DNA from 3 places in the Bacillus sp. 05T21 genome. Region 2 is predicted to be linked to each of the others. Evidence: predicted binding sites of a transcription regulator. Region 2 holds the regulator's gene; each other region holds the start of a gene.
What was found. Region 2 encodes NrdR, which represses ribonucleotide reductase genes. Its sites were predicted from a motif close to AACACNATATATNGTGTT; they were not measured.
Positions count from the first base shown of each region.

Region 1: AC1DKZ_RS14440 (anaerobic ribonucleoside triphosphate reductase) is a predicted target of NrdR. The motif match lies at 7,161-7,178, and genes of this name have one in related genera.
Region 3: nrdI (class Ib ribonucleoside-diphosphate reductase assembly flavoprotein NrdI) is a predicted target of NrdR. The motif match lies at 4,143-4,160, and genes of this name have one in related genera.

Region 1 is NZ_JBFTMD010000006.1:152,169-162,153, forward strand. Features, by position in the region: gene parE (DNA topoisomerase IV subunit B) at 1-1,801, opposite strand, end outside; gene AC1DKZ_RS14420 (CoA-binding protein) at 2,179-2,592, opposite strand; gene AC1DKZ_RS14425 (S1C family serine protease) at 2,672-3,913, opposite strand; gene AC1DKZ_RS14430 (response regulator transcription factor) at 4,117-4,794, opposite strand; gene nrdG (anaerobic ribonucleoside-triphosphate reductase activating protein) at 4,813-5,265, opposite strand; gene AC1DKZ_RS14440 (anaerobic ribonucleoside triphosphate reductase) at 5,262-7,118, opposite strand; gene plsY (glycerol-3-phosphate 1-O-acyltransferase PlsY) at 7,344-7,940, shown strand; gene AC1DKZ_RS14450 (HesB/YadR/YfhF family protein) at 8,050-8,340, shown strand; gene AC1DKZ_RS14455 (acyl-CoA thioesterase) at 8,367-8,786, opposite strand; gene AC1DKZ_RS14460 (glycoside hydrolase family 18 protein) at 8,896-9,985, shown strand, end outside.
Region 2 is NZ_JBFTMD010000001.1:871,336-881,320, reverse strand. Features, by position in the region: gene ytaF (sporulation membrane protein YtaF) at 1-333, shown strand, start outside; gene coaE (dephospho-CoA kinase) at 387-989, shown strand; gene AC1DKZ_RS04640 (glyceraldehyde-3-phosphate dehydrogenase) at 1,099-2,127, shown strand; gene speD (adenosylmethionine decarboxylase) at 2,516-2,899, shown strand; gene nrdR (transcriptional regulator NrdR) at 3,096-3,557, shown strand; gene AC1DKZ_RS04625 (replication initiation and membrane attachment family protein) at 3,703-5,109, shown strand; gene dnaI (primosomal protein DnaI) at 5,143-6,081, shown strand; gene ytxC (putative sporulation protein YtxC) at 6,455-7,336, shown strand; T-box leader at 7,368-7,595, shown strand; gene thrS (threonine--tRNA ligase) at 7,644-9,581, shown strand; ribosomal protein L20 leader region at 9,788-9,908, shown strand; gene infC (translation initiation factor IF-3) at 9,972-9,985, shown strand, end outside.
Region 3 is NZ_JBFTMD010000008.1:37,673-47,657, reverse strand. Features, by position in the region: gene AC1DKZ_RS16335 (peptide ABC transporter substrate-binding protein) at 1-242, opposite strand, end outside; gene AC1DKZ_RS16330 (CBASS cGAMP-activated phospholipase) at 1,131-2,087, opposite strand; gene AC1DKZ_RS16325 (type II CBASS E2 protein) at 2,104-2,505, opposite strand; gene AC1DKZ_RS16320 (SMODS domain-containing nucleotidyltransferase) at 2,492-3,532, opposite strand; gene nrdI (class Ib ribonucleoside-diphosphate reductase assembly flavoprotein NrdI) at 3,735-4,094, opposite strand; gene AC1DKZ_RS16310 (aminopeptidase) at 4,919-6,031, shown strand; partial or broken gene AC1DKZ_RS16305 (IS4 family transposase) at 6,303-6,689, opposite strand; gene ltrA (group II intron reverse transcriptase/maturase) at 6,836-8,140, opposite strand; partial or broken gene AC1DKZ_RS16295 (IS4 family transposase) at 8,654-9,703, opposite strand; gene AC1DKZ_RS16290 (serine/threonine protein kinase) at 9,819-9,985, opposite strand, start outside.

The sequences.
Region 1 (9,985 bases), on a different contig from region 2:
CACGGATTAACGTACGTGTTTCAGGGTTCATCGTTGTTTCCCATAATTGATCGGCATTCATTTCGCCAAGTCCTTTATAGCGCTGCAACATGTAGCCTTTACCGACCTTTTTCGTTACACCACCTAATTCTTCATCAGACCATGCATATTCAATTACTTCACTTTTCCCTTTTCCTTTACTTACTTTATATAAAGGTGGAAGTGCGATAAATACTTTACCAGCTTCAATAAGTGGTTTCATATAACGATAGAAGAACGTCAGTAGTAACACTTGAATATGTGCTCCATCCGTATCTGCATCGGTCATAATAACAACTTTATCGTAGTTAATATCTTCAACCGCGAACTCATTCCCTACGCCGCCGCCAATTGCGTAAATAATCGTATTGATCTCTTCATTCTTAAAAATATCAGCAAGCTTTGCTTTTTCCGTGTTAATTACTTTACCACGTAATGGTAGCACCGCTTGGAAACGACGATCTCGCCCTTGCTTTGCTGAACCACCAGCCGAGTCACCCTCTACTAAATACAATTCGTTTTTCTGAGGATTACGTGATTGTGCAGGTGTTAACTTCCCGCTTAAAGTACCTTCTGATTTTTTCTTCTTCTTACCAGTACGCGCTTCTTCTCTCGCTTTACGAGCAGCCTCACGTGCTTGTGCTGCTTTAATTGCCTTTCTCACAAGAAGTGTAGCTACATCCGGGTTTTCTTCTAAAAAGTAAGCTAAATGCTCAGATACAATTGCATCAATTGAAGAACGAGCTTCACTTGTACCTAGTTTCCCTTTCGTTTGCCCTTCAAACTGGAGTACGTCTTCTGGTACACGTACAGAAACAATCGAAGCTAATCCTTCTCGAATATCTGTACCCTCTAAATTTTTGTCTTTTTCTTTTAATAAAGAAACTTTACGAGCATACTCATTGAACACACGTGTCATTGCTGTTTTAAATCCAGCTTCGTGTGTACCACCGTCTTTTGTACGTACATTATTTACAAACGAAAGAATGTTTTCTGAGTAACCATCATTAAACTGAAACGCTAACTCTGCTTCAATTCCATTTTGCTCACCCGAGAAATATACAACTGGATGAATCGAATCTTTCTCTTCGTTTAAGTATGAAACGAAAGCCTCAATTCCTGTTTCATAATGAAACACATCTTCTAAATCATTACGTTCATCTTTTATCGAGATTTTCATTCCTTTTAATAAGAATGCAGATTCACGTAATCTCTCACATAATGTTTCATAATTATAATTTGTTGTGCTGAAAATAGTTGTATCTGGTTTGAAGTGCATCGTTGTACCAGACTCTTTCGTTTTCCCGATTTTCTCTAACGTCGTTGCAGGAGTACCACCATTTTCAAAGCGTTGTTCATAAATGCTACCATCTCGCTTAATCGTTACTACTAGCCATTCTGATAAGGCGTTTACAACTGATGCCCCAACACCGTGTAAACCACCACTCGTTTTATAGCCTCCTTGGCCAAACTTACCACCAGCATGAAGTACAGTTAAAATAACTTCAGGTGTCGGCTTTCCAAGCTTATGCATTCCCGTAGGCATTCCTCGCCCTTTATCAATTACGCTAATACTATTATCTTTATGTATTACGACAGAAATTTCGTCGCCAAATCCCGCTAATGCTTCATCAACGGAGTTATCTACTATTTCATATACTAAATGATGCAATCCACGGCTATCCGTACTCCCGATATACATACCCGGGCGTTTTCGAACGGCTTCAAGTCCTTCTAACACTTGAATTGCATCTTCATTATATTGGAACTGATGCTTCGCCAAACTCCTTGCCCCTTTCCTAATCAAATCAGAACATATGTTTCTATTATAGAATAACGCCTCGACTATAGTTTTGGCAAGTTATCTTATCTCTTTTATATACTATTTTCAATAGAAAAATCCTTGTTTTTTTCACAAGGATTCCTCTAGGCTACTATTTCAGAAAAATAATCGTTTGTCAACGAGAAATGGATATGTATTCCAACATTATACATTCCAAACCTTTATCATGATCCAAATGATCAATATCCAAAATGGGATAACAAGTAACAATCCCCAAAAACAGCCTTTAAAAAATCTCATGATGAACACCTCGTTCATCCGCCCTACTTATGTAAAAAGCGAGGGCTGAATCAATCTTTCTATCTTTAAAATCTATACTATTTTGTCATTACATGCTCTACTTTAATGCAACGATCCATTATTACTGTGTAGCCTTTTTCTTGTAAAAGTTTATATGTATCTTCATCTTGTACTCCTAATTGTGCCCAGAAAACATCTGCATCAATCTCTACAAACTCTTCCGCAACATCCTTTAAAAATTCTGAGCGACGAAACACATTTACAATATCAACATGTTCTTTAATATCCGTCAGTGAAGAAACCGCCTTTTCTCCGAGTACTTCATCTACTGTTGGATTTACTGGAATAATGCGGTACCCAGCATCTTGCATTGCTTTTGAAACCATATACGATGTGCGTTCTGGCTTATCTGATAATCCAACAACTGCAATCGTTTTACTTTTCTTTAATACTTCACCAATTTCCGTACGAGTTGGGTTTTCAATTGTCATAATTTATCCCTCCTATTCCTTTAGTATATCCGATAAAGAAAGTCTCTTTCAACATGAAAGAGACTTTCTTTTATTCCGATTATTGATTCTTTGTAGCTGAATTATCTGCTAATGTAGCTGTTTTCGTCATTTTTTGGCCATTGCGATAGAATGTAACTTCTACTTTCTCGCCTACTTTTTTCTTTTCATATAAATATTTACGGAATTGAAGTGAATTCTCTACTTTTTGATCATCTAACGCTACTACTATATCATATTGCTCTAAACCAGCTTTTTCCGCTGGTGATATTGGATAGATTTTACCTAATACAACTCCATTTGTTACTTCTTTTGGCACTTTTAATTGATTTACTGCATAAGCTTGCACATCTTCTAATGAAACGACACCGACTCCTAGTGCTGGACGTTTCACCACTCCATCTTTTTCAAGTGATTCAATAACTGGTTTTGCAATGTTAATTGGAATTGCAAAACCAATACCCTCTACTGATTGCTGAGCTATTTTACTTGAGTTAATACCGATTACCTCACCGTTTTGGTTAAATAGTGCACCACCACTGTTACCAGGGTTAATCGCTGCATCTGTTTGAATAACTTGTGCTTGCCAATCAGGACGTTTATCACCATCAATATCAACTGGAATTTCACGCTCTTTACTACTGATGATACCTTCCGTTACACTTCCATCAAATCCTAATGGATTACCGATTGCAATTGCTTTTTCACCCGCACGGATTTTACTGGAATCACCTAAACTTGCAACTTTATTCACATTAGATCCATCAATCTCTACAACAGCTAAGTCCAACCAAGGGTCCTTACCAACTAATTTTGCATCGACTTGCTTTCCATCGCTTAGTTTAACGGCAAGTTTATTTGCACCATCTACTACGTGGTTATTTGTTACGATATATGCTTTATTTCCTGCTTTTTTATAAATAACACCTGAGCCTGTACCAGCTGTTTGTTCTTGACCTGTCGGCTGCATCGCAAATGGATCAACACTTTGTTGCATATTAATCACACCTACAACAACATCCTTCGCGCCTTCGATCATTCCCGGTAAATCAGTTTCATTTTTCGCTTTATTTACAACTGGAACTACAGTTCCTTCTACTTGTTTATTAGAATTGAATGACGAAACAGCTGCATCATTATTTTGCACCCATGGCATGTACGGTGCTGCAAAACTAATCGAAACCGCCCCGACTACAGCTCCAACTAAACCTGTGAAAAAATATCCTTTTTTACTACCTGATTTTTTCACTTCTCTCGTTTCACTATGCTCTTCATTCAAATTCGGTCCGTCGTAATATCCCATGTTTTATTTCCCCTCCCTGGTGAATTCGTACTTTCAGTATAGTCACATTTTGTGTCCTTCTTGTGAACTCATCGTGAAATCCAATTAAAAAAATACTCCTATCTACCATTGTAGACAAGAAAAGTATTTTTTGTACATTCCACCTACAAAGGAGAGTGTAAATTTGCTATATCCCAAAGCCGGGATGCATAGTAGCTTAAAGGTTATTCTTCGAATTTGTAACCTACTCGAATAACAGTGCCGATATGCTTCGCCTTATCTCCTAGCTTATTTCGCAGTTTTTTAATATGTGTATCAACCGTTCGGTCATCACCGTAGTAATCATATCCCCATAACTGATCTAATAAATGTTGACGTGACAACACAATTCCTTTGTTCTCCATTAAATAAACAAGAAGTTCAAACTCCTTATGTGTCAATATAATTTCTTCACCATCTACTAAAACTGTTCTAGATAGTCGATTCACTTCTATTCCAGCTAAAGACATAGTATTTTCTTCTGATACTCCTACTGCTCCATCCGCACGTTTCAATAACGTCTTTGCACGAGCTACTAACACTTTCGGACTAAAAGGTTTTGTTACATACTCATCTGCCCCTAGTTCAAAGCCTAGTAATGTATCATCCTCATCAGAACGTGCTGTCAGCATAATAATTGGTACCGCTGACTCTTTTCTAATTCGTCTACAAACAGACCAACCATCTATTTCTGGTAACATAATATCTAACATAATTAAATCAATTGTATGTTCAGCAAATAATTCTAGCGCTTTTTTTCCATCTTCCGCTTCGATTACTTCAAAGCCTTCATTACGAAAATAATCACTAACAATTTCACGTAATCTTCTTTCATCTTCAACAAGTAATACTGTTTTATTCATATAATCTATCCCGCCTTTTTACTCTTTCAATCGAATAATACGTTGATTGGAGCTTCCGCGAAATGGAAGTGTTAAATCTTTTTTCTCGATTTCAAATCTTCCATCGACTAAAACATCCCCATACTGTAACAACTCTATCATATCATTATTTCGAGAACTCTGTATCTCTTCTAACGTATAACCTGTATACATCCATAGATTTTTTTTCAAATCTTTCACAGCTTTTGCTACTTTTTTCACTTCAGCAGCTTGGAAGAATGGATCTCCACCTGAAAATGTTACATCTGTTAATGAATTACTTTCAATCTCTTTCACAATTTCTTCTACCGTCATTTCAGTTCCATTGCAAACATTCCAAGATTTCGGGTTATGGCATCCGAAACAACGATGCGGACAGCCCGCAAAAAACACGACTGTCCGCAACCCTTCTCCATCTACTACACTATCATGAATGATATTCATAACTTTCATTTATGCTTCACCCGATCCATCTCTTCACTACGTTTCGCACTATTCCACTTCGACATATCTCCTACAAGATAGCCCGTTATACGGCGAATTCTTTCTATATTAGCCTCATCTTCATTTCCACAGCTTGGACATTCATTCCCAATAACTCCGTGATAACTACAGCACTTACAACGATCAACAGGATGATTTATTGAACCGTACCCAACGCCATTCTCTGCCATCGCTTGCACAATTTGCTTTAATGCCTTTTTGTTATGCATAGCTGCTCCGTCTAGTTCAATATACGTAATATGTCCCCCGTTACATAGGGCATGGAAAGGTCCTTCTAAACGAATTTTATTTATCGCTTGAATGTTATAATAAACTGGAATATGGAATGAATTCGTATAGTAATTATGGTTCGTTATACCGCTAATCTCACCAAATTCTTCTCTATCTTTTTTCACAAACTTTCCTGATAACCCTTCTGCTGGCGTTGCAATTACAGAGAAATTGAGTTGATGTTCTTCCATCGCCTTATCCATTCTCTCTCTCATAAAGGAAATAATTTCATATCCAAGCTTCCACGATTCTTCATTTTCTCCATGATGCTTTCCAGTTAACGCTACTAAACATTCTGCAAGACCGATAAAACCAAGACTTAACGTCCCTTGTTTTAAAATCGGTGCCACAGCATCTTCAGGTTGTAACGTCTCTCCACCGCGCCATACACCTTGTGAATATAAGAACTGAAAATCTCTTGCTCTCTTTGTACATTGATAAGCAAATCTCTCTAATAATTGCTTAACGCCTAAATCTAAATAATAACTTAGCGCTTCAAAAAACGCTTCTTTTGAACCACTAATTAGCGCTAATTTCACTAAATTAATAGAAGTAAACGATAAATTCCCTCTTCCAATTGCTGTTTCTTCCCCATGTATATTAGACATAACACGAGTACGGCACCCCATATAACATACTTCACTTTCAGGTCGACCGTCATAATGCACAGCATTAAACGGAGCATCTAAAAACGAAAAGTTAGGGAATAATCGCTCAGCGGTCGTTTCTAATGCTAATTCAAATAAATCATAGTTCGGATCACACTCTTCAAAGTTCACGCCTTTTTTCATTTTGAAAATTTGAATAGGAAAAATCGGTGTTTCCCCTTTACCAAGTCCAGCTTGCGTCGCTTTTAAAAGTTGCTTAATTAAAAGTCTTCCCTCTTTCGATGTGTCTGTTCCGTAGTTAATAGAAATAAATGGTACTTGTCCCCCGCCCCTACTATGCATACTATTTGAATTATGAACGAAAGCCTCACACGCCTGATACGTATCATTTTCTGTCTCTTTCCATGCAAATTCCTCTATTTGTTCTTTCGTAAGCGGATATGACTGTAGTCGTTTTTTATGTCTCTTTACTGTTTTTCTCACATATGGAGCTAAATCAATATCAAAGAGTGCAAACGATTGGCCACCGTGCTGCATATTTTGATTCGCCTGAAAAATAATTGAAGAAAGCGCCAACGCACTTTTAATGTCTTGCGGTTGTCTCATATGTCCATGGCCAGTATGAAAACCGTTAGCTAGCATTTGCGCTAACGGAATTTGCGAACAAGTCGTCGTTCCTGTTGCATAAAAATCTAAATCATGTGGATATAATATATTTTGATCTATCGCTTTTTTCACTTGATCTGATAATAATTTTTCTACTGCATAATACTTTGCGCTCTCAGATGCGAACGTTCCCATTACTCCCATTGGAGATCGACCATCTACATTTGCATTTTCCTGCATTAAATCTTGTTCATTACCGTGGATAATTGTCTCAAATACTTTCATTAATTCTTCTCCACGTACATTTTGTTTCAACATTCATAACCCTCCACCAACATGTTGTTGTCTTTTGATTAAAATCATACAACATATAGTTCTTCTGTTCCTGTGAAAAATGTAACATTCCTGTGAAAGTTTTTTTAAAAATTAATGACTTTTTCATTTATAAAAAAGAAATGTGCTCTTTACAAATGTATGGTACAATAAATGGGAAAAACTCTTTTTACCCTTTATCAACACATTTGTATAAAGGAGACTGAACTCATGGTTATTACATATCTTTTATTTATCGTTGCCTATCTACTCGGTTCGATTCCATTTGCATTAGTCGTTGGAAAAATTGGTTATGGAATCGACATTCGTGAGCATGGAAGCGGTAATCTAGGCGGAACAAATACATTCCGTACATTAGGGAAAAAAGCAGGTTTTATCGTAACAATTGCTGACATTTTAAAAGGTACATTAGCAACAGGTCTACCGATTATTTTCGGGTCAGATATTCACCCACTATGGTTTGGATTAGCCGCTGTTCTTGGACATGTCTATCCGATCTTCGCAAAATTCCGCGGGGGGAAAGCAGTTGCAACTTCTGCTGGGGTGCTATTATGCTATTCACCAGTTGTTTTTGCAATATTAGCTGTTGTCTTTTTCAGCCTTTTATTTACAACAAGATACGTATCACTTTCTTCTATGATAACAGCTGTCGTTGCTGTTATTGCATCCATTGTTAGCGGGGATAAAATCTTCATTATTGCGATGTGTTTATTAGCAGGTATGGTTATTTATAAACACCGTGCAAATATCGGACGAATTATAAATAAAACTGAACCAAAAGCAAACTTTTCAAAAAAGCAAAAATAAGATCGTAACCCACATAACGCAAAAAGAAAACGTGAAGCATATTAATAGCGTCTTTTTGCGTTATTTTTTATACTAAAAGAAAAAGCAACATAATTTGGAGGAACTATACATGAATCTTTCCGTAACAAAAAAAGCAGCACAATGGTATAAAAACGAATTAAACTTACAATCGGGTGAAACAATACGCCTTTTCGTACAATACGGCGGTTGCAGTACTGTGCAAAAAGGACTTTCTTTAGGTATTCGTAAAGATGACCCTGCGCACCCTGCTGTTCAAACTCAAGAAGAAGGTATTAACTTCTTTATTGAAAGCGATGATGAGTGGTTCTTCGATGGACATAATTTATTAGTTACACTTAACGACGGTGATGATTTCCCTCAATTTAATTATGAAAAATAAAAAAGCGTGGCTTCTGCCACGCTTTTTTATTTCTTTTTAATTTCCTCATATTTCGCATACCACTCAGGATATAATTTTTTAAATGATACAGGGCGGAACCCTTCTTTTTTCGCACAAATATTCGTCGTGCTTGCAGTAATACAAAGTTCGCCATCACCATTATAAATTTCATATCCATATACAACGCGGAGCGGGCTCACAGTATCAACCCACGTTTTCACAATAGCTTTTTCTCCATAACGCATCGCTTTACGATATGAAATTTGTAAGTCTAACACAGGAGAAATAATTCCCTCTTTCTCCATTTCAACATATGAAAATCCTAAATCTTGTATAAGTTTCGTGCGCCCTAGTTCAAGCCACACTAAATAGTTTGAATGGTAAACAACACCCATTTGATCTGTTTCCGCATAACGGATTTCAACTTCATGTTCTGCTACAAACATTTCTATTCGCCTTCTTTCACTTCTGTTCCCTTGCATACATTTAATCATAATACAGTGGAATCAAAAATAAAATAAAAACAGTGAATCTTTTACCGAAAGGGGCAAGCACATGATTCAAATTGTAACTGTTCGTAGCGGTGATAGCGTATATAGTTTAGCCTCAAAATATGGATCTACACCTGAAGAGATTGTAAAAGACAATGGACTAAATCCAGCCGAAACACTCGTTGTTGGTCAGGCACTTATCGTTAATACGAAAGGCAATAATTATTATGTACAGCCTGGCGACAGCCTTTATCGAATTTCTCAAACGTATAACGTTCCTCTCGCCAGTTTAGCTAAAGTTAATAACCTTTCATTAAAATCTATTCTCCATGTCGGACAGCAATTATATATACCGAAAGGAACAAAACGAGCAGTAGAATCCATTGCTTATTTACAACCTTCAACAATACCGATAAAAGAAAGTTTAGTAACTGCTACACGTGCTATCAACCCATTTTTAACATATTTAGCCTACTTTAGTTTTGAAGCAAAAAGAGACGGTACATTAAAAGAACCAACCGAAACAGCGAAAATCGCTAATATTGCAACGCAAGGTAAAACCATCCCTATGCTCGTTATTACAAATATCGAAAATGGAAATTTCAGTGCCGATCTGACCTCGGTTATTTTACGCGATGCAACAATTCAAAACAAGTTTATTACTAACATTTTGCAAACAGCTGAAAAATATGGCATGCGAGACATTCATTTCGATTTCGAGAGTGTGGCACCTGAAGATCGCGAAGCCTATAATCGTTTTTTACGAAATGTGAAAACACGCTTACCTAGCGGGTACACATTAAGTACAACGCTTGTACCGAAAACAAGTTCCAATCAAAAAGGGAAATTTTTTGAGGCTCACGATTATAAAGCACAAGGACAAATTGTTGATTTCGTCGTCATTATGACATACGACTGGGGTTGGCAAGGTGGCCCACCAATGGCGATTTCCCCTATTGGTCCTGTGAAGGAAGTACTTCAATATGCAAAATCTCAAATGCCTCCACAAAAAATTATGATGGGGCAAAATTTATATGGATTTGATTGGAAACTTCCGTTCAAACAAGGGAATCCACCCGCAAAAGCAGTTAGCTCTGTCGCAGCTGTTGCACTTGCTCGTAAATACAATGTTCCTATCCGCTATGATTTCACAG
Region 2 (9,985 bases):
GTTTGGAAACTAGAAATTGCTTCGCTAGGGTTAGTGATTCAAATTTTGCGGAAGCCGACTGTTGCGGATTTTGATAAATCAGGAACTATCTCTGCAGGAGAAGCGCTACTTCTCGGTATCGCTCTTTCTATAGATTCGTTTGGTGCTGGAATTGGTGCATCTTTATTAGGTTATGCACCCGCGATGATGGCGGCATTAGTCGCGGTTATGAGTTCTTTATTTTTATTTATTGGAATGAAGCTCGGTACGATTTTATCAAATATGAAATGGTTACAAAAATTTACATTCCTGCCTGGGGTATTACTCATTATTATTGGAATTTGGAAAATGTAAGTATGGGCGTGGAACATTAGTTTCGCGCCTTTAATATTGTGAGGAGGATTATTATGACAGTAGTAATTGGATTAACAGGAGGCATTGCAAGCGGAAAAAGTACGGTATCAGAAATGTTTCGTGAAATGAGTATACCGGTTATTGATGCAGATATTATTGCGCGAGAAGTTGTAGAACGAGGAAAACCGGCATATAACAAAATTGTAGAGGTGTTCGGAACGGAAGTGTTACAAAAAGATGGAGAGCTTGATCGACCAAAGCTTGGGAGTGTCGTTTTTTATAATGAAGAAAAACGATTGCAGTTAAACGAAATTGTTCATCCTGCAGTGCGTGAAGAAATGAATGCACAAAAGGAGATGTACATAAAAGAAGGTATGCAAGCGGTTGTGTTAGATATCCCTCTTTTGTTTGAAAGTAAATTAACAAATCTCGTTGATCGTGTTTTAGTTGTAGCAGTCACACCGAATACGCAATTGGAACGTTTAATGAAACGAAATAACTTTTCAGAAGAAGAAGCAACGGCTCGTATTCAATCTCAAATGCCATTAGAAGAAAAAGTAAAGAAGGCAGATGAGGTGATTTATAATGATGGCACAATTACTGGAACGAAAACACAATTAGCTTCTATTTTGAAAGAATGGAACATTATTGATTAAAAAATTGTGAAATTAATGAAAATGCTTAGTGACATATCTCCTTTTTGTGTTATACTATTATTGGGATTGGAGATAAATAGTATAACGCATTCAAGGGGGATAACATATTATGACTCGTGTGGCAATTAATGGATTTGGACGTATCGGGAGAATGGTATTTCGTCAAGCAATAAAAGAAAGCGCATTCAAAATTGTAGCAATCAATGCAAGCTATCCATCAGAAACGTTAGCGCATTTAATTAAATATGATACAGTTCATGGAAAGTTTGACGGAACAGTGGAAGCATTTGAAGATCACTTACTAGTTGATGGGAAAATGATTCGCCTTTTAAACAACCGCGATCCAAAGGAGTTGCCTTGGAAAGATCTAGGTGTTGAAGTTGTAATTGAAGCAACTGGTAAATTTAACTCGAAAGAAAAAGCAATTCTTCATGTTGAAGCTGGAGCGAAAAAAGTTATTTTAACAGCACCTGGTAAAAATGAAGATGTAACAATCGTAGTTGGTGTGAACGAAGACCAATTAGATATTACAAAACATACTGTTATTTCAAATGCATCTTGTACAACAAACTGTTTAGCGCCTGTTGTAAAGGTGTTAGATGAGCAGTTCGGAATTGAAAACGGTTTAATGACAACTGTTCACGCTTATACAAATGACCAAAAAAATATTGATAACCCACATAAAGATTTAAGAAGAGCGCGTGCTTGCGGACAGTCTATCATTCCAACAACGACGGGTGCTGCAAAAGCGCTAGCAAAAGTTCTTCCACACTTAAACGGAAAACTTCATGGTATGGCACTTCGTGTACCAACACCAAACGTGTCTCTTGTTGATTTAGTAGTAGACGTAAAACGTGATGTAACAGTTGAAGATATTAATGAAGCATTCAAAACTGTTGCAAACGGTGCGTTAAAAGGAATTGTAGAATTCAGCGAAGAGCCTTTAGTGTCTATCGACTTTAATACAAATACACACTCAGCTATTATTGATGGTTTATCTACAATAGTAATGGGTGATCGTAAAGTGAAAGTGCTTGCTTGGTATGATAACGAGTGGGGCTACTCTCGTCGTGTTGTAGATCTTGTAACGTTAGTTGTTGATGAATTAGCAAAACAAGAAAATGTGCAACATATTTAAGTGAAATAGAGAGAGGGCAAGTAAATATTTGCCCTCTTTTTTTATTTTTTTCTGAAAAGGGAAAAAATTATATGAATATATTTTCAAATAGTGGGCATACCACGAAACGTTGGGATTACTGTATTCGTGAATCATTAATTTTTTTTAGGGAAAAGTAAAGAGGAAAATATGACAGAAAATCGAAAAAACTGTTGTTGCAAAATGAAAATAAACAAAGTATACTAACACTCGTAAACTTAAGAGCTGAGGTACGTAGTCACTACTTAAAGGGTTAGGACCTCTCTGGACTAACTTTCCCCCGTGGTAGTGGAGCAAGCCAAATTGCAAATTAGTTTTCAATTCGAACAGTTAGAATAAATTTACAAGGGGGAACTGTAGAATGGATACTATGGATACGATGGGTCGTCACGTGATTGCTGAACTTTGGGATTGCGATTTCGACAAGCTTAATGACATGCCGTATATTGAACAATTATTTGTGGATGCAGCACTAAGAGCTGGTGCTGAGGTACGTGAGGTTGCTTTTCATAAATTTGCACCACAAGGTGTAAGTGGAGTAGTAATTATCTCGGAATCACATTTAACAATTCATAGCTTTCCGGAGCACGGTTACGCAAGTATTGATGTTTATACTTGTGGGGATCGTATTGATCCAAATGTTGCTGCAGAATATATTGCAGAAGGTTTAAACGCGAAAACGCGTGAGAGCATCGAGCTTCCTCGAGGCACTGGTAGCTTCGAAATTAAGCAGAGAGAAACAAAAGCTCTTTAAAAAAGAACATAATTGATTTAAAATGTAAAGAGGTGTATAATGCACCTCTTTTTTAGTTTATATAAAATAGGATCATGATATGTAATAACTTAGAGTGGTCATTATAGAAGAATGAGTTATATAATATTGTATATATATTTTCACATGTAGGTGAGTAGCGAAAGAATAAAGATTATAGTGTAAAGGAGTGAATGAATTGCGTTGTCCATCCTGTTTTCATAATGGAACAAGAGTGTTAGATTCGCGTCCGGTAGACGAGGGGCGCTCTATTCGAAGAAGAAGAGAGTGTGAAAGTTGTTTAAGTCGCTTTACGACCTTTGAAAGAGTAGAAGAATCACCTCTTATCGTTGTTAAAAAAGAAGGAACACGAGAAGAGTTTAATAAAGAGAAAATTTTACGCGGTTTAATTAAAGCGTGTGAAAAAAGACCTGTATCTTTAAGGCAGTTAGAGGAAGTAACACAAAGTGTGGAGCGTGAACTTCGTAACTTAGGTATATCAGAAGTGAAAAGTGATATGATTGGTGAAATTGTTATGGAAGAACTTCGTGATATTGATGATGTTGCTTACGTACGTTTTGCTTCTGTGTATCGTCAATTTAAAGATTTAAATGTATTTATTGAAGAATTAAAAGATATACTGCAAAAAGAGAGAGAGTAGAAGGAATCTCTTTATATACTGTAAGTAAACGAGATAAGAGAGCTAGAAGCGGAAGCTAATAGCTCTTTTTCGCTAATAAATTATATAATAAAGATAGAACGAGTGAAATGTAGGTTAGATTGGATGAGAGAAAGGAAAAGCAAGAATGGAAAAACAGTCATGGATGGAGCTATTGCCGATTGATCGTTATAAAGTAAGTGCGAAAGGGTTGTTACATAATTACGACCGGAAAGTATTAACGATGTTGTATCAGCCGTTAATAGGTAGTAGAGCTTTTAGCTTATACATGACACTATGGGGAGAGCTAGAGCAAGATCGTGTGTTTGGAAAAGAGAATACACATCACTCCCTTATGGTGACTATGCAAATGCAACTTCCTGAAATATATGGGGAACGAGTAAAGTTAGAAGCGATTGGTCTTTTAAATGTATATATTAAGAAAGAAAAAGATATTCGAATGTTTATATATGAATTGCAACCACCTTTATCTCCGAAGCAGTTTTTTGATGATATTGTTTTAAGTATCTTTTTATATAATCGCTTGAGTCGGACAAAATACAACCAAGTAAAGCAATATTTCTTAGAAGAAGAATTCGATTTTGGTTCTTATGAAAATGTTACGCGCTCCTTCAACGATATATTTGATTCGTTTAACCCAGGTCAGTTTGAATATGCGCAAGAAGAACTGCGTATCCCGAAAACGACAATTATGCCAAGTAACGAGAATGGGGATGCTCCGAAAGTTTGGAACGACTTCTTTGATTTCTCTTTATTTGTAGACGGACTATCAGCGCTTGTTCCTAAAAAGGCGATTACAGATCAAGTGAGAGAATGTGTTATTACACTCGCTTATGTGTACGGTGTGGATGTGTTATCGATGCAAAATATCGTTCTTGGCGCAGTGACAGAAGTGCAAACAATTGATATCGAAAGGCTTCGGAAGGGAGCACGCGATTGGTATCAATTCGAAAATGGTCAAGCGTTACCTGTATTAAGTGAAAGAGTGCAACCTCATGCTGCTCGTACAATGAAAGAGAAAGAGCCATCTACGCAAGAAGAGATGCTAATGAAGCAGTTAGAGGAAATCTCGCCAAAACAACTATTGAAAGAGATTTCAGGCGGTGCAGAGGCGACGAAAGCGGACTTGCAAATCGTTGAGGATGTAATGATAAATCAAAAGTTAACGCCAGGGGTTGTGAATGTACTTATTTATTACGTTATGCTACGCTCAGATATGAAGCTTGCTAAAACGTATGTCGAGAAGATTGCTGGACATTGGGCGCGAAAAAAGGTCGGTACAGTAGGCGAGGCGATGGCGCTAGCAAAAGAAGAGAATCGTCAATATCAAGAGTGGGCTGAGACGAAGAAAAAAGGTCGTACAGCGAAGAAAACAGTGCGAAAAGAAATGGTACCAGATTGGCTTAAGGAAGAGTCGAAAGAAGAAGAGAAAGAACCTGTAAAAAATGACGTAAGTGCGAAAAAAGATGCAAGTACGTTAGAAGATGAACGGAAACGATTAGAAGAAGTATTGAAAAAATATAAGCGTGATTAATAAAAGAAAATGAACGCTCTTTGAGGTGAGAAAATGGAGCATATTCAAAATTCATTTACGAAATTAATGGAAAATAAAAACTTTAAAAATAGATATGAAGTCTTAAAGGCAGAAGTGATGGCGCACCCTCGTGTGAAAGAATTTATAGACGAACATAAAGGTGAAGTAACGACTTCTATGATTGAACGAAGTCTTGTGAAGTTATATGAATATATTGGACAAAGTGTAGGGTGTGCGGATTGTCCAGATTTAGGGTCATGTAAAAATATGCTACAAGGATATGAGCCGAAGCTCGTCATTCAAGGTAAGATGATTGATATTCAATACGATCGTTGTATTAGAAAAGTAGCATATGATGAGAGAAAAAAATATGAAAAACTCGTTCAAAGTGTATATATGCCAGTTGACATTTTGCAGGCAACTATGGAAAATTTAGACCCTTCAGATTTAGATGCACGTATTGATGCAATAGGTGCAACGAATGAATTTTTAAACACATACGAACCAGGTAAAAAAGCACAAGGTTTATATTTGTACGGTAAATTTGGTGTAGGAAAAACGTATCTTTTAGGGGCAATTGCAAATGAGCTTGCGCGAAAGAAAATTAGTTCGATGCTCGTATACTTCCCAGAATTTTTACGTGAAATCAAAAGTTCGATTCAAGATAATTCGATTAGCGGAAAGATTGATGCTGTCAAACGTGTACAAGTATTAATGTTAGATGATATCGGGGCAGAAGCGATGTCAAGTTTTGTACGTGATGATGTACTCGGTGCAATCTTGCAATTCCGTATGTTGGAAAACTTACCGACGTTCTTTACATCTAATTTTGATTTCAAACAGTTGGAACATCATTTAACGTATACACAGCGCGGTGAAGCAGAAGAGATGAAAGCGGCCCGTATTATGGAACGAATTAAATATTTAGCGAAGCCAATCCCAATTGGCGGGAAAAATCGTCGTAATAAGTAAAGAGCGAGCTGAGAAGCTTGCTCTTTTTTATCCCGCTATTGGCGGGCAGTAAGACTCCCACCTCAAAATTCGGCTGTAAGGGAGCCCTGCTGCCCGTAAAAGCCCAATTGGTGCGGGCTAATAATCAGTGGAGGATGGACAAAACCTCCACTGATTAAAGCTTCACTTTATTTTAATCATTTTTTCAGAGTAGCTTGTATCATTTTTTTCTCCCTCCCTTAATATATATAAAATTAGCAAGCCATATCGAGTGGATGTTCTAACGATGGGAGATAGGTTTCTACTAAGAGTGAACTTCCATAGATCGGACTCTTATAGGATTTGTAACGTATAGATGCAATCCTTTAGAGCGGGGATAAAAGGGGGGACAAAAGTGATTGAAATTTGCTTCGAAGAAAAAAATGATGCTGTGTACGTATACAGACAACTAACGAAAAGAACAGAATCCTTATATAAGGAAACAAGTGTATATTTAAATGAACAAAAGGTTGTTATTCATATACCATTATGTGAATCAAATTATATTAAAAAGATTTTATTGCCAGTATTACTATATTTCATTATGAATGTGAAACAAAATGAATGGATTCATACCATTTTAAAGGAAAAGTTTTTTTATGAAGAACAAGAAGAGTGCCATCAAATATTGCATATGGCACATGAGATTTTAAAGGAAAGAAGAAAAGGAGTAGCTAGTGATTTAACACGTCAAAAATTTGAATCTTATATTGCGTCGTCTTTGAATGAATGGCTTTGTGATCCGCTCTCATTCTCGTTTTCATCATACGTTCGTTTTCGTCTTCGTACATATAGGGAAATGGTAACTAAGCTTGCTGAAGTTGCAATTGATGAGTATAAGATGGAGCAGGAATACCAAATATTCATTGAGACACTTCGCCAACAAGTAAGTAGCCGGAAATCACGTTTGTCCTGTGTACATCTTATTTTTGATGAAAGTTTTATTTTCTATGATGATAAAGGTAGGCGTTTAAAACAGGAGAAATTGGTTCAATATATAGATGAAGAATTATTAAAGAAACAGGATGTATATATCGATACGAAAGTAATTGCACCACTTCTTTCTATTTCGCCGAAAAAGATTTATTTATATACGAAAGAACAAGATCATAACATGATTGTTACTTTGCGAAATGTATTTCAAGAACGGGTCCAATTACATGGTTTGCATGAGTTTGAGCGCAATGTGAAAAATTTAAAAAATAAAGGTAACGCCCTTGATTTTCTAAGTTTTTGAGCATATAATTACCTACATAAATGAAATATATTGAAATGTCATGATGAGGACATGAGTAGTTATCTACGATTTTCAGAGAGGGAAGCCTTAGGGTGCGAGCTTCCTAGTACGGGATTATTACTTACCACCTCTAAACTTTAGCAGTGAACGTTTTTCTAGTAATTGCTAACGGACAACACCGTTATGTTGAACTTGAGCAATTAACAATAAGGTTAATTGGAACAAGGGTGGAACCACGAATTCAACACTCGTCCCTTTTTATGGGATGAGTGTTTTTTATTTTGAAAAAAAAGAGGAGTGACCAGTGATGGCAGATGTAGTTAAAATTACTTTCCCTGATGGAGCTGTGAAGGAGTTTCCAAAAGGAGTAACAACTGAAGAAATCGCAGCTTCTATTAGCCCAGGCTTAAAGAAAAAAGCTGTGGCTGGAAAATTAAACGATGAGATGATCGATCTTGTTACACCAATCGAAGAAGATGGTGCAGTTTCTATTATTACATTAGATTCTGAAGATGGCTTATATATTTTACGCCACTCAACAGCTCACCTTTTAGCACAAGCGTTAAAACGTTTATATAAAGATGTTAAGCTTGAGCTTGGCATTGGTCCAGTAATCGAAAATGGCTTCTACTACGATATTGATATGGAAGAAGCAATTACAGTTGAAGACTTCAAGAAAATCGAAAAAGAAATGCAAAAAATCGTGAACGAAAACTTAGAAATCGTTCGTCATGAAGTACCACGTGCAGAAGCACTTCGTCGCTTTGAAGAAATCGGCGATGAGTTAAAATTAGATTTAATTAACGATCTTCCAGAAGATGCAGTTATTTCAATCTATGAGCAAGGCGAATTCTTCGACCTTTGCCGTGGTGTTCACCTTCCATCTACAGGGAAGATTAAAGTGTTTAAATTATTAAGTGTTGCTGGTGCTTACTGGCGCGGCGATAGCAATAATAAAATGTTACAACGTATTTACGGTACTGGATTCGTTAAGAAAGCAGAATTAGATGAGCACTTACGTATGCTTGAAGAAGCGAAAGAGCGCGATCACCGTAAATTAGGTAAAGAGTTAAAACTATTTACTAATAGCCAAAAAGTAGGACAAGGTTTACCACTTTGGTTACCAAAAGGTGCAACAATTCGCCGTATTATCGAGCGTTACATCGTTGATAAAGAAGCAAGCTTAGGCTATGATCACGTATACACTCCAGTATTAGGAAGTAGAGAACTTTATGAAACTTCTGGTCACTGGAACCATTACCGTGATGGCATGTTCCCATCAATGGAAATGGATAATGAAGAGTTAGTTCTTCGTCCAATGAACTGCCCTCACCATATGATGGTTTATAAAAACGATATTCACAGCTACCGTGAATTACCAATCCGTATTGCGGAACTTGGAACAATGCACCGCTATGAAATGTCTGGAGCATTATCTGGATTACAACGTGTACGCGGAATGACTTTAAATGATGCGCACATTTTCGTTCGTCCAGATCAAATTAAAGAAGAATTAAAACGTGTTGTAAACTTAACGTTAGAAGTGTACAAAGATTTCGGTTTAGAAAACTATTCATTCCGTCTATCTTATCGTGACCCAGCAGATACTAAAAAGTATTATGCTGATGATGAGATGTGGGAAAAAGCACAAGGTATGTTAAAAGAAGCTATGGATGAAATGGGTCTTGATTACTATGAAGCTGAAGGTGAAGCGGCATTCTATGGTCCGAAACTTGACGTTCAAGTTCGTACTGCTCTTGGAAAAGACGAAACACTTTCAACTGTACAATTAGACTTCTTACTTCCAGAACGCTTTGAATTAACTTACGTTGGTGAAGACGGTAAACAACATCGTCCAGTTGTAATTCACCGTGGTGTTGTATCAACTATGGAACGTTTCGTAGCCTTCTTAATTGAAGAATACAAAGGCGCATTCCCAACTTGGTTAGCTCCAGTTCAGGCGCAAGTAATTCCAGTTTCTCCGCAAGTACATTTAGACTATGCGAAGAAAGTACAAGATGAATTACGACGTGCTGGTATCCGTGTTGAATTAGACACTCGTGAAGAGAAAATTGGTTACAAAATCCGTGAAGCACAAATGCAAAAGATTCCGTACATGCTTGTAGTAGGTGACAATGAAGTTACTGAAAATGGCGTTAACGTACGTAAATATGGTGAACAAAAATCAGAAACAATCGCATTAGATGCGTTTGTTGACATGATTAAGGTAGAAGGAAAACGATAAGAAAGAGCCGCGGTATACCGCGGCTTTTTTATGTATAATAAAAAAGAAAATCTAGAAAAAATAACCAAACAATACTTATCATAAAAAAGTATTGCAAGTATGCTGGTTGTTTGTTACAATATTTCTTGTTGTTAGTAAAACACATCGCGTCTTCTTGACAGACGTCATGTCCTATGATAAACTCATCAAGGATAATAGAATATGGTTTTGACAAGTAGAAGCACCCGCTTCTCACCTGATGGACGCATTCGCAGTTAGCAGGTAAATGTATTTCTTACTAGAGATATTACAAGTGTGGGTGCCGTGTGCCCGCACTTTTTTTGTTCGGGTTCTACAATTGCAAAACGTATTCTAAGAAAACCTTGGAGGTGGCTTACTATTAGCAAGGATATGATGATTAACGA
Region 3 (9,985 bases), on a different contig from region 2:
CCCAACGCATACAAACCTTCAAACACGTTTTTCATTACATTCATAGATTCACCGTCAGTTGCCTTAGTCACATCCATAGTTGGAATCTCTGCAATATACGGTAAATGAATGGATTTTTTTGTTTCATTCTTTTCAGTTGCCTTTGCTTTATTTTTTGTCTCTTTTTCTCCACTACTACAAGCTGTTAGTAGCAGACTAGCTCCTATAATAGAAGCTATAACCGATGTAACTTTTTTAAACATCTTACGTTCTTCCTCTCCATATGTACGGTTCACTTAATCAGATTATCTATATATTGAATTTTAAAGACTATAAGAAGAGAGATTTCCTTTCTCTAAAAGTATTCCGACACCTTTTCTCATCATATATGTAGTATCTAAACATTAAACCTCTTATTACTTTACCATTAAAACCGTAGCATTCTAGAGATTATTGTGTCAATCACTAAAATTTATTTTTAATTAGTTATTATTCTTTTATAAAAAAGTTTGATTATAATAACATTCTTCAAATCCTGGAAAAATAAGTTTTCTGTAAACAAAAAGAACCATAAGATTGCCGAAACGTTTTGGCAATCTTATGGTTCATATCACACTCATATTTGTGAGCTCTCTGCCCATTTTGCTGTGGGAGATTGAACAGGAGAAGTAGAACCTTTGATAGCGTTGGGTCCCCACCATACCTTCTTTCATTAGCTGTGTATGCTACACTCTACAATATCAACTAAGTACAATGGATTGTTAAAACCAAATGCGTCAGTAACAACTAATGTCTTATTTATTGAATCTAAAATTATACCAAAAGGTATATGAGGTTTTTGAAGTGTGCCGAAAGTGTATTTTTAACCTTTTGAAGTATGTATTTTAATAGGTTTTATATATTCCCAAAAGGTGTACCTTTTGGGACATTTTTATAAAACAACTATTCAATTATTTATCCAGGGTTAACAGTTAAACCAATAGCAATTTTGAAACAATAAAAAAGCTATCTAATTTTTAGATAGCTTTTGATTTAATAACTATGTAGAATGCCTAGATGGTTATATAATATCCAGGATTAACTTACGTGATTTGAATAATTCCTCCTTAGGACGATGAATTACCGTATACACAATACAACTTTAAACTTTTTTATTCACTAAAGAATTGAGTGCGGATGTTACCTTTTTCAAAGGAATCTAGAAACTTTTGATTTGCCTCATGTTGTAGTCTTGCTAGAATATTGGATTCCGTATTATCTAACTTGTAATTTACACCTGTTTCAAAATCTATACGGGATAATCGATTACCGATTAAGTAACAAGCTGTATAAAATGCACCCTTGGATTGTGCTTGCATTGTAAAATCAACTAAGTTTGTTCCCCATGATAAAATACCACCTCTTATAGCATGTTTGTTATCAACCTCATATAAACTTGTTCCAGTTCCAATAGAGAGAACTTTAATTTGATCCAATGAATAGCCCAACTTAACAGCTTCAGCAATGGCAACCAATACAGGATTATTTGCCCATAATCCCCCGTCAATTTTACATTCATTATCATCTATAACCGCTGCAGGTAGATAAGTCGGTGCGGCAGATGTTGCTAAAGCTATTTTCCATATTTCAATATTACCATCTTTAATAAAATGTGGATGGTGGGGTGTTTTATATACTTTCGGACTAGCTTTTTGATGCTCAATTGAAGGTATACAAACCATAGTATTAACTTCTTTTAGTAGTTTGTCCCCAAAAGTTTCTTGTAACACCTGAATTAATCCATCATTTTCATAGTGGGAATCTTTAGAGAAAGGAAGTATCGTTCTTCTGTTCCCAAATATATCCTTACCTCTCTTAAGATATAATTCCAAAATGTCTTTGGCTGAAATGTCATTTGCTAATCCTAATGCAATTATTCCCCCTGTAGAAGTTCCAGCGATTAAATCAAAATATTGATGAATTGGTTTGCCTACCTGCTCTTCGATGTCAGATAAGTATTTTGCTGGGAATACTCCTTTCATACCCCCTCCATCAATAGCAAGTATTTTAAATTCATTCTCTTTACGTGGTGTCCATTTATTTTTTTTTACGCTTTCCCAGTCAATCAATCTATTACTCTCCTCCTTAATTGTCGTTTCTTATAAGAGTATGAGGTGCTTCTGGCCCCCACCAAATACCATCTTCTAACCATTTTTCATAATAATAAAGCCATTCCGCTGTCCAAGGAATTATCGTATCCGCTATAAATAGGGAATCGTTATAGCTATTATCATCGGGATAATAAAGGCAAAGTGATCCGTCGCCATAAAGGTGAGGGACTTCTCTATGAATACAAGGTTCTATAATAAAAACTTTTGGGCTAAATCTTTTATAAATAATCTTAACAGTATAAAAAGATGATGAAGAGGTAGGTCGTAACCTACCTATCCAATATCCTTCCTTAAAGTATTTAAAGGACGGAAAACACTGCTGGATTTTTAGACACTGTTTGGGAATAGATAAGTATCGCTTTCTAAATTTTTTCATGAGCCGCATTTACACCAAAGAAACGATGCTCTTTGATTACTGCTCCTTGGTTGTTTTGATTCAGTATACCATCACTATTAACAAACACAGAGCCTGCCGCTACTGCAGATGCCATTTTCGCAGCTTCTGGAAGTTCTGAAGGGAATTTTTTAGCACCGAAAATCTCTTGCCATTTTATAATACTAGCTTCCTTATTTGACTCTTCAAGGGCCTCAAGACTTTGTTGGTGTAATTTGTCTAATTCATTCTTAAAAATGCGACATTTATTAACAGTCCAATCCCTAGCCAGATTCTCGTCTTCTAAAGAAGGATTGCATATTTGAATTACTTCATCGTCTTCTTTATCTTCAATTAATGCATTTAACTTAATCACCATATTTTTCGTTGTTTCTACAAGTGTTTCAGCATAAGAGCTTTTTGCGATCATATAATGTCCAATTAATGTTGTAAGTAAAATGGATTTTGGTGCTGTACTACTACTGACATTTTGGTCACGCCAATACTTTAGTATTTTGACTGTAGAGCGGAATTTTTCATCATGTTTGATGTGTTTTTTGTCACACCATTTTTTAAAGCCTGCTGGATTAGTTTTTACCCAGTCATCTTCTTTTTTAGAAGGAATTAGAATGGAATCACCATAAGTTGTTCGAGAGGGAACAATATCAACATGAAAATCTCCAGCATAATTAATTTGAATGCACCGATCTTTTGTTTTGATTTTGTCTTCATATGCTTTTTTAGTTTTTACACGTTCAACAACCCAGTTGAAAAATTCTTTTGAATCATCCTTTTTCACATCTAATAGAAGAATAACATCTACATCAAATTCACCATCATCAGATGGACGAATAGCTGTCTTGGTAGCATAGGAACCCTGTGAATAAAAATCTTTGAATTTTTCACTAAGTTCTTCATCTGTACTTAAAAGTTCTTCCCATGTTACTAAAGCGCTATTTATTCTTTCTTTTCGGCCTTTGTTTAAACTTAAATTACTAATAAATAGTTTGAAATATGATGTTAATTTCAAATGTTAGTCCTCCTTTTTTATAATATATTTCAGCAATATTTTGTTCTTTACGTAATACCAGTCCATCTTGATAAGGATTTAGACTTTTTAGTGTGCAAATTCATAAAATTTCATAATTGCGCTCTAAAAAGTCTAAAACACGTTCTGGTACATTGCCAAAATCTGTTGTATACGTAATATTTGCGTGATTTCATTATTCAGTTCAATGTGTCGCAATCTCCCGCACACTTTCCTTAAAATATTCTACATCGTTATTTGTTCCAGATAACTCAAATTTTGATACAATAGGCACTTCATATTTAGCAGAAATTTTGTCAGCACTTGCACCGAACATGTCTCCCCAGTTACGATTGCCGCTTGCAGATACGCCTTTTAATTTTTCATTATTGCGCTCTAAAAAGTCTAAAACACGTTCTGGTACATTGCCAAAACCTGTTGTATACGTAATAAGAATAAAGTCTTCATCTATTACTAGATCTTCATCAATTTGAACGGCCGGCATATTTAATTTTTGGATGAAACGCTTCACGTTTCCTGTCATAGAATCATATGCAACTAACATTTCCGACCCTCCCTCTCCAATCTATACTCTCTGTATGTCGTTCTTGATTTCTCTATATATTGTATTACGTTTCAAAATAAGACACAATATATATGTATAAATTCTTTCTTTTTTTAACTTTTACTTTTCGACATGATAGCCGTTTTTTTTCAATACAATGACTATGAAACAACATTCTAAAACTCATGTCAATAAAGTGCTTTTCAAAAAAGTTGTCATCGAATTTAACCTTATTTTAAAAAAAGTTAACAATATTTTTTGTCATAAAACGGTAAATACTGGAGGAATATATTTCTCCAGCATCACGCAAAAAAGAACAGACATGAAACGATAATCTGTTCTAACAAACGATTACATTTATCAATTTTACTTTATTAAATATTATACATATACTTTCGTTTCTCGTTACGTACTAAAAGATAACTATTATGGGGTTCAGCCGAGATACGTGTAAAAATGGGTCATAAGCTGTATTTTATTTCCATTATCAGATTTCGGTGTAACAAAAAGGTGCTTTACTAGTAATGTTACGAATTATTTTTGATACAGTATTTTGTTACAGCAAGTTCAATGCTTAGGATATTTCATATTTTTAAATACAAAACGTAACAAAAACGGTCGTTTTTGTTACGATGGATTCGTATATTACAAAAAGGAATCCCAGAACAAAAAACTCATGACCTTTTATATAACATGATATTGAGGAAAGGAGGACTCTAGTAATAAGTAGAATATTACTAAAGAATATGTCAGTTTTTATTTCCATAAATGTTAAATAAATTAACTGCCATTTATACTAAGTAAAAAGAAGGGGTTTTTTATTTATGGATAGTCGTTTATCAAAATTAGCAGATGTATTAGTTAATCATTCTACAAAAGTTCAACCTGGAGATCATGTGTTAATCCAAAGCGTCACAGAGGTTGACCGTTTAGTCGTACAAGCAATTGTAAAGGCTGTTGGAGAAGCTGGTGGTCACGCACATGTATCAATGCGTGATGTGGCTGTTACACGTCAAATGATTCTATCAGGTTCAGAAGAACAGTTTAAAATGTTCGCAGATTGGGAATGCTATCGTCTAAGCAAGATGCAAGTCTATATTAATCTAAGAAGCCCGCGAAATGCGTATGAATTAGCAGATGTACCTTCTGATAAAATGAAATTATATCAAACATTCTTCGGTAAAGCGCAAAGTGAAGCCGTTTATAAAACAAGATGGGTTACGACTAGGATTCCTAATCCTTCTGCTGCACAAGAGGCTAAGATGAGCGCAGAAGCTTATGAAGATTTTTACTATAATGTTTGTACGTTAGATTACAAGAAGATGTCTAAAGCGATGGATCCGTTGAAAGCATTAATGGAAAAAACGGATAAGGTAAAAATCAACGGAAATGGAACGGAACTTAGCTTTTCAATTAAAGGAGTCGGAGTTTTAAAAGGTGATGGCATTGATAATATTCCTGATGGTGAGATCTATACAGCTCCTATAAGAGACTCTGTAAATGGGATTGTCACGTTTAATACTTCTTCTGTGAATCAAGGATTTTCATTCGATAATATCTCACTAAAAATTGAGAATGGTAAAATCATAGAAGCTCATGCAAACGATTCGGAGCGAATCAATCAAATACTTGATACTGATGAAGGCTCAAGATATATTGGTGAATTTGCATTAGCATTTAATCCATATATATTACATCCAATAAATAATACCCTATTTGATGAAAAGATAAATGGCAGCTTTCATTTAGCAATTGGAGATTCTTTAAATGGCGCAGATAATGGAAACAAATCAGCAATTCATTGGGATTTAGTGAGCATCCAAAGGCCAGACTATGGTGGTGGGGAAATTTGGTTTGATAATAAATTAATTAGGAAAGATGGTAAATTTATATTACCAGAATTATATGCTCTGAATGAAGAAAATTTAAAATCCTAGCTTTCAGTAATCTTTGTAGTATATTATCTGGTTAGCAATACTTCAAACAACTAACTGAGCAAAAAGCCAATTTCCTTAGCGTACAGGAAATCGGCTTTTTATCTTCCATAAAATGTCTTAGCGTGGGTTTTATGTCATTTGGTTGGCGGGACCCCATCGCCATCAAGCTAACCAAGTAATTTACTAGGTGCGAAATGATCCTTGTTTCAAAACTAGCAATTGATAAAAAAGTAGGCATGCTAAATAAGCCTATTAAAACGCGATTTTTTCGCTAGGCAGCTTGTCTATGCTTCACCGTCGTTTTATACACAATCCCTAGAATATCAAAGACGGTCATCTTCTTATGTCTATGACATTTACGACCGTTCTTTTTGAGCATTTGATAAAGGCGATGCAGAATTTTTAAAAGTTCTTCTGTGCCAACAGCTATCGCTTGAAACAGTAACGGAAAGTAATCCTTAATCATATAAATCGCTTTGTATTCACTCAGCTCCTGCTTTTTCTTTTCAAGCAGAAACTGACGCATTTGAAACATCGTAGAAGAACAGAGGAGAATGCCAATGAGTTGTCCATATAAATGGCACTCTAGGCGTTCTCTTTTTATATTTTGACACTCATCAATTTCAAAGAATGACTTCCACGTTTTAAACAAAATTTGTCGGGTAAAGAACTGGCGCGGTATCAGTTATGACCCGTCTCCAGCCCCTCCCCATAAGAACTGCTCGTGAAGTTTTCCCTCAAGCAGCTCACCCCATAAACTTCATCAAAAGGGTTATGAGACCTATCAGATGGCAGACACTTTTATCAATATCTCCCTGAGCTTTCGAGAGGACGAACTTTCCAGTCCCAATAGAGTCCTAGTACACCATAGAGATATTCATTACTCCATCTCTGCCATCCAATGCTACGCTTTTGTCGCCGTTTCCTTCTCGTCAATAACGTACGGACTTTCATCTCTGTATAGTCCCGTACTTTACTAAAAGCTCGACTAGAATTCCCAACCCGGAAGTAATTCACCCATCCAATCAGTACAGTATTGATTTGTTTTACTAAATCTTGTGCAGGCTTGGCGCCTGCGTTTCTGATTAATTCTCGGATTTTTGCTTTCACTTTCGTACAGGCTTTCTTCTTCGGGGTAATAAGAACAAAGTATCTACTCTTATTTCGATTAAGTACTCGCCTCAAATCAAATCCTAGGAATCCGAAGGATTCTCCTTTTAAAACATTAACCACTCGGGTTTTCTCCAGATTCAGTTCAACTCCCAAAGGCTTTAATTGTTCCCACAGTCGTCGCAATGCCAATTCAGCCCATCCACGTTTACTAGAGTGTCCGCTTACAGTGATAACTATATCATCAGCAAAACGGTGATAGTTTACAGCCTCGTAATGGTTTTCTGTTGTCTTACTTCGAATGGCATCAAATGTCCAATCTACTTCATTGAGGTAGATGTTTGCGGCTAGGGGAGAAAATGGTCCCCCTTGCGGGACACCAATCTTTCCTGTCACCTTGATTACCTGTTTTACAAGATGCATAACTTGCGAATCTTGGACACGCTTTGCAATTTTCTCCAAAAGTATGTGGTGTCGAATTGTATCAAAGTAGCGTGACAAGTCAACATCGATTACTACAGTCATCCGGCGCAATATGCTACGTCGCACTTCTGCCAGTGCTTGATGTGGGGAGCGTTTTGGTCGGAATCCGTAGGAATTTGGGCAGAAATCAGCTTCAAAGATGGCTTCCAATATGAGTTTTAGCGCTCCTTGGACCACGCGGTCCCGTATACACGGGATTTGTAGTGTCCGCATTTTTCCGTTTGCTTTTGGGATTTCTACTTTACGATTAGCTTGTGGTTGATATGTTCCAGCCTGTAGTTCTGCTTGGATATTCTTTAAAAACGGCATAACTCCCTCTAGCTCTATATCAGCGAAACTTTTCCCGTCGATGCCTGGGGCACCGTTGTTTTTCCTCGCTTGCTGATATGCTTCATGAAGGGTTGTTAGTTTGGTAATGTGGGAAAATAGTCCCCAAAACCGATGCGTAGGTTCAGACTTCGCCTTTTGATAGATTCGTCGCCTTAGTTCCTGCAAAGTAATAGGTGTTTTTATCATGGCACCCTTGCCTCCTTTGGTCGTACGAAATATTTACAGGTTCGGACCCTTCCCTCCCCACGCGTTTTGCTGCACGCAGATCTCTGGTACTACGATCCGTTCCGCCACCCTGACACCTACCGTTCTCACTTCCCGATCGCGGTTATAGAGACGGTCTCCTCGATGAGGTTTCTTCATCGGGTGTCGAGGGCTTCTCCAGTTTCCACATTATCTTTCTCTCCATGTCGCCGCTGATACCCCGCCGGTGAGAACTGCCGTTCCAGACTCGTTTCGGTCAGTTCTTGCTGCTTTCGCACGTTATCGACCGTCTCAGCCACCGGAATTGCGTGTAACGAGGCTACGTCTACGTTCACTGTACGTTACAACCTGGAGATTTGCCCACATGCCTTTTGCATGTGATGTCAGAGGGCTTCGCCGTGTCGTTTTCACTTCATGGCGCCTCTCAGGCTACGGGAGTGGAGTCTATTCTCCCGATTGGACTTTCACCAACTAGATAATGTGTCCTTATCTGGACACGCCAATCTGCCAACGAAGTGAATATAATGAATGCACGTAGTTCGTCGGTACTTCTTCTAGCGACGTATTCGTGATATATACATTCATGCCCATTAAACGTTTACTTTTCTCCTTCATGACAATGCCTTTCTTCTTTTCACGTATCGCTTGGTTTTTCAGACGTGTTTGCGTTTGGTCATCGGTTAAACGATGGATAATGACACGTGCTGGAAGTTTCTGATTTTGGCCAATGTATGCCTCGGGGATTTCCATCGTTTCACCGGGGATTAGACCAGACATCATTTGTGTCATATCAAGCTGGATGTATTCAGTTTGCTTTTTTAACGTACCATTATTGAAGTATTCTGGTTCAGGGTTCTTGATATAAATGCGTGTATTCAACTTCAACCGTGAAATATAGTAAGCCTCTTTATCATGAATAGTTTGTAAATCTCCTAAATCGAAGTAACCAAGATCACGTAAACACAAATCGCTTGCTTCTACGGTTTCAAGACAGATAGTACCATATGTTTTATCATTATTCTTTCCTGGTCCAAGCTGCACGTTAAGGAATTGACCACTAAGTAAATCATATTCCAATTGGATTTTCACGCCTGCCTTATTACTACTCCCACCTGAACCTTGATAGTCAGTGGCGAATTGATCAGGTAGTTGAAACACTGTTGCATCTAGAATACGGATACGATTGAAAGTAGAGATTATATGTGCAGAAAGTGAGTGATTTGAACAGAGTTTTTGTGTGAGAAGAGAAGTAAAGACTTCTCGAAGAAATGTAACAGCTCCTGGATTAAAGCGTTGATTCAGTCCTTCTGGACTCATGAGTGTAGCTGTATTTGCATAAAGCTGACTACATAATCGAGTAAGAGAATCACTTGCTACGTGTTGACTAATCCAAATACATAAAGCAACCAAATCTCGTGCGCCATACTTACTTTTACGTTTTACGAAACCCGTCTCCTGTGCGAGCTGTTGAAGGATACTTGGAGATAGATATCTCTGTAGTTCTTCAGCGAATAAATGAAACTCATCTTGAATCGATAGAGTCATACAAAACGCCATCCTTTCTGTATATTTCTACAAAAAGAATAGCGTTTTTTTGATTATATGGATACAAATTTATCTTAGCTTGATAGCGATGCGGCTGTACCCCTATATGTGCTTCTTATTTGGAAATTGAGTTCAAGTAATTTGTTCGTGCAATATCCCATTGATTCTTAAATTCCGCTACACTTGCATATCGTAAATTTCTGTCTGTATTCACTGCCTTTAATGCAACCTCAAATAAGGCGCCCTCAGCCTCCCATTTAGAAAACGAATGATCCATTTCTC